Regions from separate parts of the Pantoea sp. RCC30.1 genome, predicted to be linked through region 3. Evidence: predicted binding sites of a transcription regulator. Region 3 holds the regulator's gene; each other region holds the start of a gene.
The links. The regulator PhoB, encoded in region 3, activates phosphate uptake and scavenging genes when phosphate is short. The targets are predictions, from matches to a motif close to CTGTCATAAAACTGNCNNAT.
Positions count from the first base shown of each region.

Region 1: the regulator PhoB is predicted to act here: its motif matches at 1,443-1,462, upstream of pitA (inorganic phosphate transporter PitA).
Region 2: the regulator PhoB is predicted to act here: its motif matches at 1,978-1,997, upstream of glpT (glycerol-3-phosphate transporter).

Region 1 covers NZ_JBXUHX010000004.1:55,826-60,053, reverse strand. The annotation lists gene AC2LB6_RS05470 (aldo/keto reductase) at 1-178, shown strand, start outside; gene AC2LB6_RS05465 (BaiN/RdsA family NAD(P)/FAD-dependent oxidoreductase) at 186-1,370, opposite strand; gene pitA (inorganic phosphate transporter PitA) at 1,614-3,116, shown strand; gene uspB (universal stress protein UspB) at 3,154-3,489, opposite strand; gene uspA (universal stress protein UspA) at 3,905-4,228, shown strand, end outside.
Region 2 covers NZ_JBXUHX010000003.1:24,787-29,014, forward strand. The annotation lists gene AC2LB6_RS04215 (YehS family protein) at 26-505, shown strand; gene AC2LB6_RS04220 (carboxylate/amino acid/amine transporter) at 911-1,768, opposite strand; gene glpT (glycerol-3-phosphate transporter) at 2,143-3,483, shown strand; gene yigL (sugar/pyridoxal phosphate phosphatase YigL) at 3,533-4,228, opposite strand, start outside.
Region 3 covers NZ_JBXUHX010000007.1:47,934-52,161, forward strand. The annotation lists gene AC2LB6_RS08460 (PstS family phosphate ABC transporter substrate-binding protein) at 1-452, opposite strand, end outside; gene phoR (phosphate regulon sensor histidine kinase PhoR) at 472-1,785, opposite strand; gene phoB (phosphate response regulator transcription factor PhoB) at 1,800-2,489, opposite strand; gene sbcD (exonuclease subunit SbcD) at 2,687-3,886, shown strand; gene AC2LB6_RS08480 (AAA family ATPase) at 3,883-4,228, shown strand, end outside.

The DNA.
Region 1 (4,228 bases), on a different contig from region 3:
GCGCTGGATCCTGATGAACGAGGATGTCAGCGTGGTGATTCCTGGTGCGAAAAACCGCGAACAGGCTGAAGCCAATGCCCGCGCCAGCGATGCCGATGCGCTCTCTGCAGATACGATGGCGGCGCTGAAGCAGATCTATCAGGAGAAGATCGCGCCTCACGTGCATCAGCGCTGGTAAACGTGCGTTACAACGCCTGGGCGCAAGCCCAGGCAGAACTCCACGCCCACTGGAAGTTATATCCCCCCAGCCAGCCGGTGACATCGGCCACTTCACCAATAAAGTAAAGGCCCGGCACCGCGCGCGCCTCCATGGTTTTTGAGGAGAGCTGTGTCGTATCCACGCCGCCCAGCGTCACTTCCGCAGTACGATATCCCTCGGTGCCGTTTGGCTGGATGCGCCAGGCGTGCAGCGTCTGCACCAGCTCGGTTTGCTGTTTGCTGTTGAGCTGCTTCAGGGTGATATCCGGCACCACCTTCAGCGCCTGCAGGACTTCCACCAGACGCTTCGGCAGGATTTTCGCCAGGCTGTTTTTCAGGCTTAGATTCGGATGTGCTTCACGCTGCGCCGTCAGAAAGTTTTCAATTGGCGTGGCGGGTGAGAGATCGATGGTGACGAACTCACCCGGCAGCCAGTAGCTGGAAATCTGCAATACCGCCGGCCCCGACAGACCGCGGTGAGTAAAGAGCATCGCCTCTTTGAAGCGGGTACCATCCTGCGCATCGATCGTGGTTTCCAGCGCGACGCCTGACAGCGTCTGCAACTGCTCCAGCAGCGGCTTGTGCAGGGTAAAGGGCACCAGCGCCGCCCGCGTCGGAAAGACGCTCAGCCCGAACTGTTCCGCAATTTTGTAGCCAAACGGCGAAGCACCCAGGCCTGGCATCGACAGACCGCCACTGGCGATAACCAGCTTTTCCGCCTGAACCGTGCTGCCGTTGAGTTGCAGGGTATAACCGCCGTCATGGCGCTCTACGCTGAGCACTTCACTGCGCAATTGCAGGGTGACATTGCCTTTGTCACATTCGGCCAACAGCAGATCGACAATCTGCTGCGCTGAGTCGTCACAGAAGAGCTGGCCCAGGGTTTTCTCATGCCAGGCGATACCGTGGCGATTAACCAGATCGATAAAATCCCACTGGGTATAACGCGCCAGCGCCGATTTACAGAAGTGAGGATTGTGCGACAGATACGCCGCCGGTTCAGTGTAGAGATTGGTGAAGTTGCAGCGGCCCCCGCCAGACATCAGAATCTTGCGTCCTGGCTTTTTGCCGTTATCCAGCAGTAACACGCGGCGCCCCCGCTGTCCGGCCTGGGCGGCGCAGAACAGCCCTGCTGCTCCGGCACCAATGATGATAACGTCAAACTGTTCCACTACGACTCACTCACTTTACTGGAAAGGCGCAGATTGTAGTGTTCTGCTCACCCAGACGCCAGCGTCAAAAAATTGCCGCAAATGTGTCATATTGTATCTGTCTAATATCTAACCCTTTTTCGTTGAGTTACCCTTAACCCTTACGAAGAAAGGTTAAATTAGCGCTATATTTTCCTTTCCCATACAGCACGTTGTCGCGGATAATGCGCCGCGTTCATGTCCTCCAAAAATGGCGTAACGTTTATGCTACATCTGTTTGCTGGTCTAGACCTCAGTACTAGCCTGTTATTGGTTCTTGCCCTGCTGTTTGTATTGTTTTACGAAGCGATCAACGGTTTCCACGACACGGCCAACGCAGTTGCGACGGTCATTTATACGCGTGCCATGCGTGCCCAGCTTGCTGTGGTGATGGCGGGTGTATTCAATTTCCTTGGCGTGCTGCTCGGTGGATTGAGTGTCGCTTACGCTATTGTTCATATGCTTCCCACCGATCTGTTGTTAAATGTTGGATCGGCTCACGGTCTCGCCATGGTGTTTTCTATGCTGCTGGCGGCGATTATCTGGAACCTCGGCACCTGGTATCTCGGTCTGCCGGCCTCCAGCTCCCATACGCTGATCGGCGCTATTATCGGTATCGGTCTGACCAACGCCCTGATGAGCGGAACCTCGGTGGTTGATGCGCTCAATATCCCGAAAGTTCTGAACATCTTCCTTTCTCTGATCCTGTCGCCAATTGTCGGCCTGGTGATGGCGGGCGGCTTAATCTTTATTCTGCGTCGCTACTGGAGCAATACCAAAAAGCGTGCGCGTATTCATATGACGCCTGCTGACCGCGAGAAGATCGACGGCAAGAAAAAGCCGCCGTTCTGGACGCGTATCGCCCTGATTGTTTCGGCAATTGGCGTGAGCTATTCGCACGGTGCGAATGACGGTCAGAAAGGCATTGGCCTGATCATGCTGGTCCTGATTGGTGTGGCTCCGGCAGGTTTCGTGGTGAATATGAATGCCTCCGGTTATGACATCACGCGCACCCGCGATGCGGTCAATCACCTGGAGCAGTATTACCAGCAGCATAACGCCGCACTGACGCACATCATCCAGATGGCACCGCCTAAGTTGCCTACGCCGGAAGAAGTGCCAGCAACCAGCTCGCAGGAGTTCCACTGTGACAGCGCGCGCGCATTGCAGGCGGTACAGCGTGCTCAGGTATTGCTGAATAATCTGCAGAGCTACGATCAGCTGACGGTTGATCAGCGCGGTCAGATGCGTCGCCTGCTGCTGTGTATCTCAGATACCGCCGATAAAGCGGCTCGTCTGCAGGAAACCACGCCAGATGACAAACGCTTCCTCAATAAGCTGAAAAGCGACCTGCTTGGCACCATTGAGTATGCGCCAATCTGGATTATTGTGGCCGTCGCGCTGGCGCTGGGCATCGGCACCATGATTGGCTGGCGTCGTGTTGCCACCACTATTGGTGAGAAGATTGGTAAAAAAGGCATGACTTATGCGCAGGGAATGTCAGCACAGGTGACTGCCGCGCTGTCGATTGGGGTTGCCAGCTATACCGGCATGCCCGTCTCCACCACGCATATCCTCTCTTCATCGGTGGCCGGTACTATGCTGGTCGACGGTGGCGGATTGCAGAGCCGGACCATCAAGAATATTGCCATGGCGTGGATCTTCACCCTGCCGGTCTGTATTCTCCTTTCAGGTTCGCTCTACTGGATTGCCTTAAAACTGGTGTGATGCCAGCTAAAAAAAGGGCGACGCAAGTCGCCCTTTTTTAATGCCAGATCGCCAGCGCCACCAGGCTGATGACCACCAGTCCACACAGCGCACTGGTCAGCACAAACTGCCCCCGTACCCGCTCGCAGCGCCGGATAAACTCATCGTCATGATGATCAAGATAGCGTTTTGCCCAGATATAGGTGACCAGTCGAACCTGCTTGCTCGGCTGACCGTGAGAGGTGAAAAACCCCGCCCCATCCACATACTGATACAGCAGCGGATCACAACCCCTTAATACCGCCAGCAGCGCGCGCAGAGACGAAAAATAGCGCGCCATATTCACGATACACACCACACAAAGAGCCCAAAAAAGCGCAATAGTGCTGATCATATTCTCCCCTCCTGACTGGAATCGCAGCAACAGACCCCGTGTCTGACACTGAGCCCGCCTGCAGAAAAAACCAGCCATTGAATCACCGGACTGCGAAAGTTTTTCGACCCCCTGAGCGGCTGCGAACCGGACCGCCTTTTTTCAGTGTAGGAGAATTCTTAACATTTTTTCCAACGATGATTTTCGTTCAGCGCGAGTAAATTTGGCATAGCCTTGATCTTATTCATAAGCCAGGCGGCAACGGCAGCATTTGCAGTGAGAGAAGGCTATACTCATCCCATAACAACATCATCACCTGCAATGCAGGTAGACACTTTGGTGGCGCTCATCGCCCGCTCGCGCAAGGGATTTCGCTAAGCTGTGACGCGGCAGGAACACTGGATGCCATCCTTAATCTCGTGAAAGGAGTTTTATCATGGCTTATAAACATATCCTGATTGCAGTAGACCTTTCTCCCGAAAGCCAGTTACTGGTGGATAAGGCCGTCTCGCTGGCTCGTCCGTACGATGCCAGAATTTCCCTGATTCACGTTGATGTGAATTACTCAGACCTCTATACCGGCCTGATTGATGTCAACTTAGGGGATATGCAGAAGCGCATCTCTGAAGAGACGCATGCGGCATTGAAAGGGTTGTCAGATGCGGCGGGCTATCCGATCAGTGAAACGCTGAGCGGCAGTGGTGACCTCGGCCAGGTTCTGGTTGATGCGATCAAGAAATATGACGTTGACCTGGTGGTA
Region 2 (4,228 bases), on a different contig from region 3:
AGACTGACCATGAGAAGATCTCACCATGACTAACAATGATATTCTGCGCAGCGTGCGCTACATGCTCAACCTGAGCGATGCCAAAATGGTGGAGATTTTTGCGCTGGCGCAATGTGACGTGCCGCTGGCGGATATTCAGGCGTGGCTGAAAAAAGATGACGATGCCGCGTTCCGTCCCTGCCCCGATGTGCTGATGGGTTATTTCCTGAATGGCCTGATCTTTTACCGTCGCGGCAAAAGCGAAGATGCACCTGCGCCATCGATTGAGCGCAAGATGACTAACAACATCTTCATGAGAAAGCTGCGCATCGCTTTTGATCTGAAAACCACCGACATCCCTGATGTCCTGAAGCGCGTGAATTTTACCGTTTCGCAGGCCGAAATTGGCGCGATTTTTCGCAAGCCTGATCATAAGAACTATCGCGAGTGTGGCGACCAGATTCTGCGCAACTTCCTGAAAGGGCTGGCGATGATTCAGCGTCCTAAGAGTGAAAAGCCTGCTTAACGTCTGTTGCTGATCGCTTCGGATACCTGCGTGGTCAGAAGTGGCGCATCTGATCGCAAAGAAAGCCTGCATCCATGCAGCACGGCCTCGCCATCCCTGGCTCGGACGCTTTGCTCCTCAGTTGCGCCACCTCTTCCCTCAAGCTTCTACATGGCTTTTAAAATGGCAGCGCCTGGCTGACACGAAGGAGGGAACGCGGGTCACGGAGTAAAGCGTCCGTCGCAGGGATGCGACGGCCGAGGCTACAGGGACGTATTTACGCCGTCTTTGCGGAGCTGACCCACTTTCCCGAGTGGAACGCACGACATCCACCACAGGGAGGTGAGATTCCTTCGCGATCGGACGCGCCAGCCCTGAAGGCCGCACTCATGCAACAGCCGCTATTGATAGCCTGACACCTGATCATTAGTCACCGCGCCCCACCACCCACCGCTTATGCACCCACAGCGAGGCGAGGATCACCAGCGCGCCCGCAATAAAACTCGGCCAGTGCGGCTTCTCCTGCCAGATAGCAAGGTTCACCAGCAGCCCGGCAGGGACGTGCATGTTATTCATAATGCCCAGCGTACCGGCATCGACCTGCGTAGCACCGTAATTCCACATAAAATAGCCAAGACCGGAAGCGGCGACGCCCAGCCAGACCAGAATGCCCCACTGCAATGAAGTAGTCGGCAACTTCTGCGGATTGCCCCAGGCACACCAGGCGATCACCGCAATTAACACCGCCCCCAGATAGAACCAGGAGAAGGCCGTATGCTGCGGCATGGGTCGGGTCTCCTGCAGACGCTTATAACCCACCATTCCCGCCGCAAAGCAGATGTTTGCGAGTTGCACTAACAGCAGACCAAACCAGAAATGATCGCTGACTTTGTCATAGCGAATAATGGCCGCGCCTGCCACCGCCAGCAGCGCACTGAAGATATAGCCGATGCGCAGTGGACGACGGCTGATCAGATCGTAAATCAGCGTCACATAGAGCGGCGTCATCACCGTAAACAGCAGGAATTCCGACACGCTAAGATAAAGATAGGCTTCAAAACTCAGCAGATACATCACCCCCAGCTGGAGCATCCCAACCAGCATGTAAAGCAACAGCGTTGAAGGGCGATGGCCACGCCAGCGCAGGAAAGGTAAAAATACCAGCGCAGCCAGCGCCAGTCGCATCAATACAGAAAACCAGCTGTCCACCTGCCCGGCAAGATATTCGCCAATCAGACTGAACGAGAAGGCCCACAGGATGGTGGTAATAATCAATAAAAACACGGCGACAACCCCGAAATTAACAGGCCGTCAGTGTAAACAATGTGCGGCAATCAGGCTGTGAAATCTGGTTGACATTTGATTACAAAACAGGCGATCAGAATATCCATCGGAAAAGGACTTTCGCCTACTAACACAACTGTCTGCAGAAAGATCTTTCAGCCAGATAAAATGCGCGAAATGATCCATCACATGATCACTTCCGCTCTAAACTGTAATAAAAGTGTAACAAATGTGTCATTCATCACAGTAACGTTGCGCAACTAACACTATTCTTTGCGCGAAATGGAACATTGTGCGTCCATTTTATTCTGCTCTTTTCCTGCCCCAACCTGCTGGGAATTAAAAACCATAATGTGCCCTGGAGGGCCTCACTGATGCTGAGCATTTTTAAACCTGCACCACGTCAGCCGCAGGTGGCGGAGGATCACGTTGATCCGCTCTACCGTCGTCTGCGCTGGCAAATTTTCATCGGGATCTTCTTTGGTTACGCCGCCTACTATCTGGTCAGAAAAAACTTCGCACTCGCTATGCCTTATCTGGTGGAGCAGGGTTTTTCACGTGGCGATCTCGGTTTTGCGCTGTCCGGCATCTCCATTGCCTACGGCTTTTCAAAATTCATCATGGGCTCGGTTTCCGACCGCTCTAATCCACGCGTCTTCTTACCGGCCGGCCTGATTCTGGCTGCAGCAGTGATGCTGATCATGGGATTCGTTCCCTGGGCGACCTCCAGTATCATGGTGATGTTTGTGCTGCTGTTTGTCTGCGGCTGGTTCCAGGGCATGGGCTGGCCACCTTGTGGTCGCACTATGGTTCACTGGTGGTCGCAGAAGGAACGCGGCAGGATCGTTTCGGTCTGGAACTGTGCGCATAACGTGGGCGGTGGTATTCCGCCTCTGCTGTTCCTGCTCGGCATGGCGTGGTTCAACGACTGGAAAGCGGCACTCTACATGCCCGCGTTTGGTGCTATTGCCATTGCGATTCTGGCCTTTGCGCTGATGCGCGATACACCACAATCCTGCGGTCTGCCGCCGATTGAAGAGTATAAAAATGACTATCCACCCGATTACGATGCCAGCCACGAAGAGGAGCTGACGGCAAAACAGATCTTCATGAAGTATGTGTTGCCGAACAAACTGTTGTGGTACATCGCGCTGGCTAACGTGTTTGTTTATCTGTTGCGTTACGGCATCCTCGACTGGTCGCCAACTTATCTCAGAGAGGTCAAACACTTCACGCTGGATAAATCGTCGTGGGCCTACTTCCTGTATGAATATGCGGGGATTCCGGGAACGCTGCTGTGTGGCTGGATGTCGGACAAAGTGTTCCGCGGTAATCGCGGTGCGACCGGGGTGTTCTTTATGACGCTGGTGACCATTGCGACCGTGATTTACTGGCTCAACCCGGCGGGCAATCCTGGCGTCGACATGGCCTGCATGATCGTGATTGGCTTCCTGATCTATGGCCCGGTGATGCTGATTGGTCTGCACGCGCTGGAACTGGCACCGAAAAAAGCGGCGGGAACGGCGGCGGGCTTCACGGGCCTCTTCGGCTACCTCGGAGGATCGGTGGCGGCCAGCGCCATTGTCGGTTACACCGTCGATTATTTCGGCTGGGACGGCGGCTTCATGGTGATGATTGCTGGCTGTGTGCTGGCGGTTATCCTGCTGTTACTGACTATGGTCAGCGAACACAAACACAAAAAGACCCTCGCCTGACGGCAATAAAAAAAGGGCCGGATAACCGGCCCTTTTACATGCTGAAGTCTTAAGCCAGATAGAGCGTGTGCAGCGTTTGCGGTACCGCATCATCGGCATTCGAACCAATCACATCCAGCTCTGGCAGCGTATCTTTCAACCGCTGATGGGCGTTCTGCATGATATAGCCCTTACCCGCCATGCTCAGCATCTCCACGTCATTCATGCCGTCGCCAAAGGCGATACAGCTTTTCAGCGTGTGGCCCAGCGTCTTCGCGACCGCCTCCAGCGCATGCCCTTTCGACACGCCGCCCGCCATCACTTCCAGACAGGTCGGCAGCGAGAAACTGACGTTAACCCGATCGCCCCAGCGTGCTTCAATCGCCTGCTCCATCGGGATCAGATGCTCGGGATCTTCGCAGGTGAAGAAGACCTTGCTGATGTTATCGGTTGGCAGCAGGCCCGGCTCATAGACCTGATAGTTGAAGACCGACTCGCGGAAATAGTCCTGTTCAGCCGGGCTTGAACGGCTGACAAACCACTCATCGTCGCGGTAAACGTGCGTCAGAATATTGCTGTGATGATATTGCAGGCCAAACAGATCGCTGGCGATATCCTCATCCAGATTATGACTGAACACCAGTTCGCCCTCTGCGTTGTGCACGCGTGCGCCGTTTGAAGTGATCATATAGGCCGGAATCGCCAGGCTGTCGCGCATCTGTCCGACATCGATATGATGACGGCCGGTGGCAAAAACGAAGTGAAT
Region 3 (4,228 bases):
AAACCGAGATCGCCCCAGCGCAGCGGCACGCTGTGTGCACCACACAGGCGGGTAACGGAGAAGATGGCGTCGAGCTGACGCGGTTCAATCTGCTGCAGCGGGTTACGCTGATTCACCACCACTACCAGCGCATCCATCGCTACCGGCACCGCCAGAGGCAGATAACCGTAGCGCGCCTCAAAAGCCTGGCGCTCATCGGCCTGCATCGGGCGGCTCATCGGCCCGAGCTGTGCGGCGCCCGCCGCCAGCGCAGTCGGCGCGGTAGAAGAACCGGAGGCCTGAACCTGCACATTGACGCCCGGCGCCTGGCGACTGAAATCTTCACCCCACAGGGTCATCAGATAGCCGAGCGTATCGGATCCGACGCTGCTGAGATTGCCGGATAGCGTAACGGGCTGGGCCAGTGCCAGGCCCGGCAGCAGAGTAACGATCAACAAAAGAAGGAGGCGCATCAGGGAGATCCGGCAGCGATTAATGAACGGCATTCTCCTGCATCACGCTGCTGACAATCAACCTCGCGGGCAGTGTAAAGGTAAAACAGGTCTCTTTATTCGGCACGCTGGTGATATCGAGTCGCGCGTTATGGTGGCTCAGAGCATGTTTCACAATCGCCAGCCCCAGCCCGCTGCCGCCAGTGGCGCGCGAACGTGCTTTATCAACCCGGTAGAAACGCTCGGTCAGGCGTGGAATATGTTCTGAGGCGATACCCGGCCCGTTGTCGCACACCCGGAAGGTGGCGCCCTGTTTGCCGCGCAGCCAGCTGATATCAATCCGCGTACCGTCCGGCGTATGATTGACCGCGTTGTAAACCAGATTGGAGATAGCGCTGCGCAGCTGTTCATCGTTGCCGAACACTTTCAGATGGGGATCGGTATGGAAATGGATATCGTGACGACCACCACTCAGCGTCGCCGCCTCATGCTGCAGCAGCTTCAGCATCACCGGCACATCGACCTTCTCTTTCAGATCGATCGCCGGCGCGGCTTCAATACGCGACAGCGTCAGCAGTTGTTTGACCAGGCTGTCCATGCGGCGCGTCTGCTCCGACATGGTGTGCAGCGCTTTACTGCGCGAAGGCTCGCTCATCACCGAGTCGTTCATCATCTCCAGATAGCCCTGCAGCACCGTGAGCGGCGTGCGTAATTCATGGCTGACGTTGGCAAAGAAGTTGCGGCGCGCCCCTTCCAGCTGATGCATCTGCGTCACATCACGCGCTACCAGCAGCCACTGCCCCTCGCTGTAGGGCATGACGCGGAATTCCATATGAAGTTTGTTGTTCAGCACCAGCGTCAGCGGCTTGTCGAAATCGCGCTGGCGAAGATAGCGGGAGAACTCCGGATAACGCAGCAGATTGAGGATGTTCTGGCCATTATCTTCCGGCCAGCGCAGCCCCAGGTGCTGCTGCGCCAGGCCGTTACACCAGAAAATGGTGCCCTCTTCCGTGGTCAGGATCACCGCATCCGGCAGCGACTCGGCACCGCTGCGGAAACGCTTAATCAGATTACCAAGTTCACGTCGCCGCCGCCGGTTGCGCAGTTGCATCTGGTAAAGGCCATAAAACAGCGGTTCCCAGCTGGCACGCCCGGCCGGTGGCGTCATTGTGCGGTCGAGCCACAGCCAGTGCGACAATCGCATCAGATTGTGGAAATGCCATAACAGCACCATGACCACGCTCAGCAGCAGCCACCAGGGCAAGCCGCCAAACAGCAGGCCCAGCAGCGCCGCAGGCAGACAGGCCAGCAGCAGTTCTGTCAGTAATCTCTTCCAGGAGAGGCGTTCCAGCACGGTAAAGGCTCCGTTTAATAGCGGGCAGAGAAACGATAGCCTGTTCCACGGACGGTTTGTACCATGCGATCGTGGCCGGAGACTTCCAGCGCTTTACGTAAACGGCGAATGTGAACATCGACAGTGCGATCTTCCACATACACATTGGTGCCCCAGACGTGGTTCAGCAGCTGTTCGCGGCTGTAAACGCGTTCCGGGTGAGTCATAAAGAAGTGCAGCAGCTTATATTCGGTGGGGCCCATCTCCAGCGGCGTGGTTTCGGACATCACGCGATGTGAAGAGGGATCCAGACTCAGTCCCTGCATCTCAATCACCTCTTCCACCGCCATCGGTGAAATACGGCGCATCACCGCTTTAATTCGCGCCATCAGCTCTTTGGGTGAAAACGGTTTGGTAATGTAATCATCGGCGCCCACTTCCAGGCCGCGCACCCGATCTTCCTCTTCGCCACGCGCGGTGAGCATCATCACCGGAATATCGCGCGTCATCGCCTCACGTTTCAGATGCTTGATAAACTGAATACCGCTGCCACCGGGTAACATCCAGTCCAGTAAAATCAGATCGGGCCAGGGTTCAATCAGCTTGCCAACGGCGCTGTCATAATCTTCCGCCTCGATTGGCTGATAGTCGTTCTGCTCCAGAACAAAACACAACATTTCACGGATGGGGGCTTCATCCTCCACAACCAAAATGCGCTTAGCCATTATTACTCCTGCTGATTATGACGGCTGTCACTGAGATTCGCGGCGCCATTATGCGTCAGATTTGTGACACTTTTATGAAAAACATAACCTGCCTGTAACGCCGTTGGTAATCATTTATGACAGCGCAGCGACAATTTTTTGCTTTGGCTGCAGAGCCAGTATAATCGCCGGGCGAATCACAACGGCAGGGACTCATCATGCGCATCATTCATACTGCGGACTGGCATCTGGGGCAGTTCTTTTACAACAAAAGTCGGGCAGCCGAACATCAGGCGTTTCTCGACTGGCTGTTGATCCAGATTGAACAACATCAGGTGGATGCGTTGATTATTGCAGGCGATCTGTTTGATACCGGCACGCCGCCCAGCTACGCCCGCGAGATGTTTAACCGATTTGTGGTGGCGCTGCAGCCCACCGGCTGTCAGCTGATTGTGCTGGCGGGCAACCACGATTCCGTGGCGACGCTGAATGAGTCGCGCGAGCTGCTCGCCTGTCTCAACACCCGGGTGATCGCCACGCCGCAGGAGCAGGCGGATGTGCTGCTGCTCAACACCCGTCAGGGCGAACCGGGGGCGCTGATGTGTGCCATACCCTATCTGCGGCCGCGCGATATCCTGCGCAGCCGGGCGGGTCAGTCGGGACGTGACAAACAGACCTTGCTGCTGGAGGCGATCGCCCATCACTATCAGCAGCGTTTCGCCGCTGCCCAGGCGCTGGGTTATGCGCTGCCGATCATCGCCACCGGCCACCTCACCACCGTCGGCGTCAGCCAGAGCGATTCGGTGCGTGACATCTATATCGGCACGCTGGATGCCTTCCCGGCTAGCGCCTTTCCGGCGGCTGATTACATTGCGCTGGGCCATATTCACCGCGCCCAGCGCGTCGCGGGCAGCGAGCATATCCGCTACAGCGGCTCGCCGATTCCACTGAGCTTTGATGAGCTGGGGACTGAAAAGAGCGTCTTCCTGCTGGAACTGGCGGCCAGCGGCCTGAAATCGGTCACGCCGCTGGTCGTGCCGCAGGCGCAGCCAATGCAGGTACTGAAAGGATCGCTGGCGCAGATTGCGGAGCAGTTAAACGCCTTCAGTACGGCAGAGCAGGAGAAGCCCACCTGGCTCGACATCGAAGTCACCACGCAGGAGTACCTCAGCGATCTGCAACGTCAGGTCGAAACCCTGACCGCCACGCTGCCGGTCGAGGTATTGCTGCTGCGCCGCAGCCGTGAACAACGGCAGCAGAGCCTGGCGCGGCTCGACAATGAAACCCTGAGTGAGCTGAAGGTGGAGGAGGTCTTTGCCCGCCGCCTGGCGCTGGATGAAGAGCTGCAGCCGGCGCAAATCGACGAGATGACCACCCTGTTCCGCCAGACGCTGGCCGCCATGGAAGAGCCCCAATGAAGATCCTCACCCTACGTTTTAAAAACCTCAATGCTCTGCGCGGTGAATGGTTCATCGACTTCCGCGCCGAACCCTTTGCCAGCAACGGCCTGTTCGCCATAACCGGGGCAACCGGGGCGGGTAAAACCACGCTGCTGGACGCGATCTGCCTGGCGCTCTATCACCAGACGCCGCGCCTGGGCGCGATTTCCCAGAGCCAGAATGCGCTGATGACGCGCGACTGTGCCGAATGTCTGGCTGAAGTAGAGTTTGAGATCAAAGGCGAAGCCTGGCGCGCCTTCTGGAGCCAGAACCGTGCGCGCGGCACCGCCGACGGCAAGCTGCAGGCACCGCGCGTTGAGC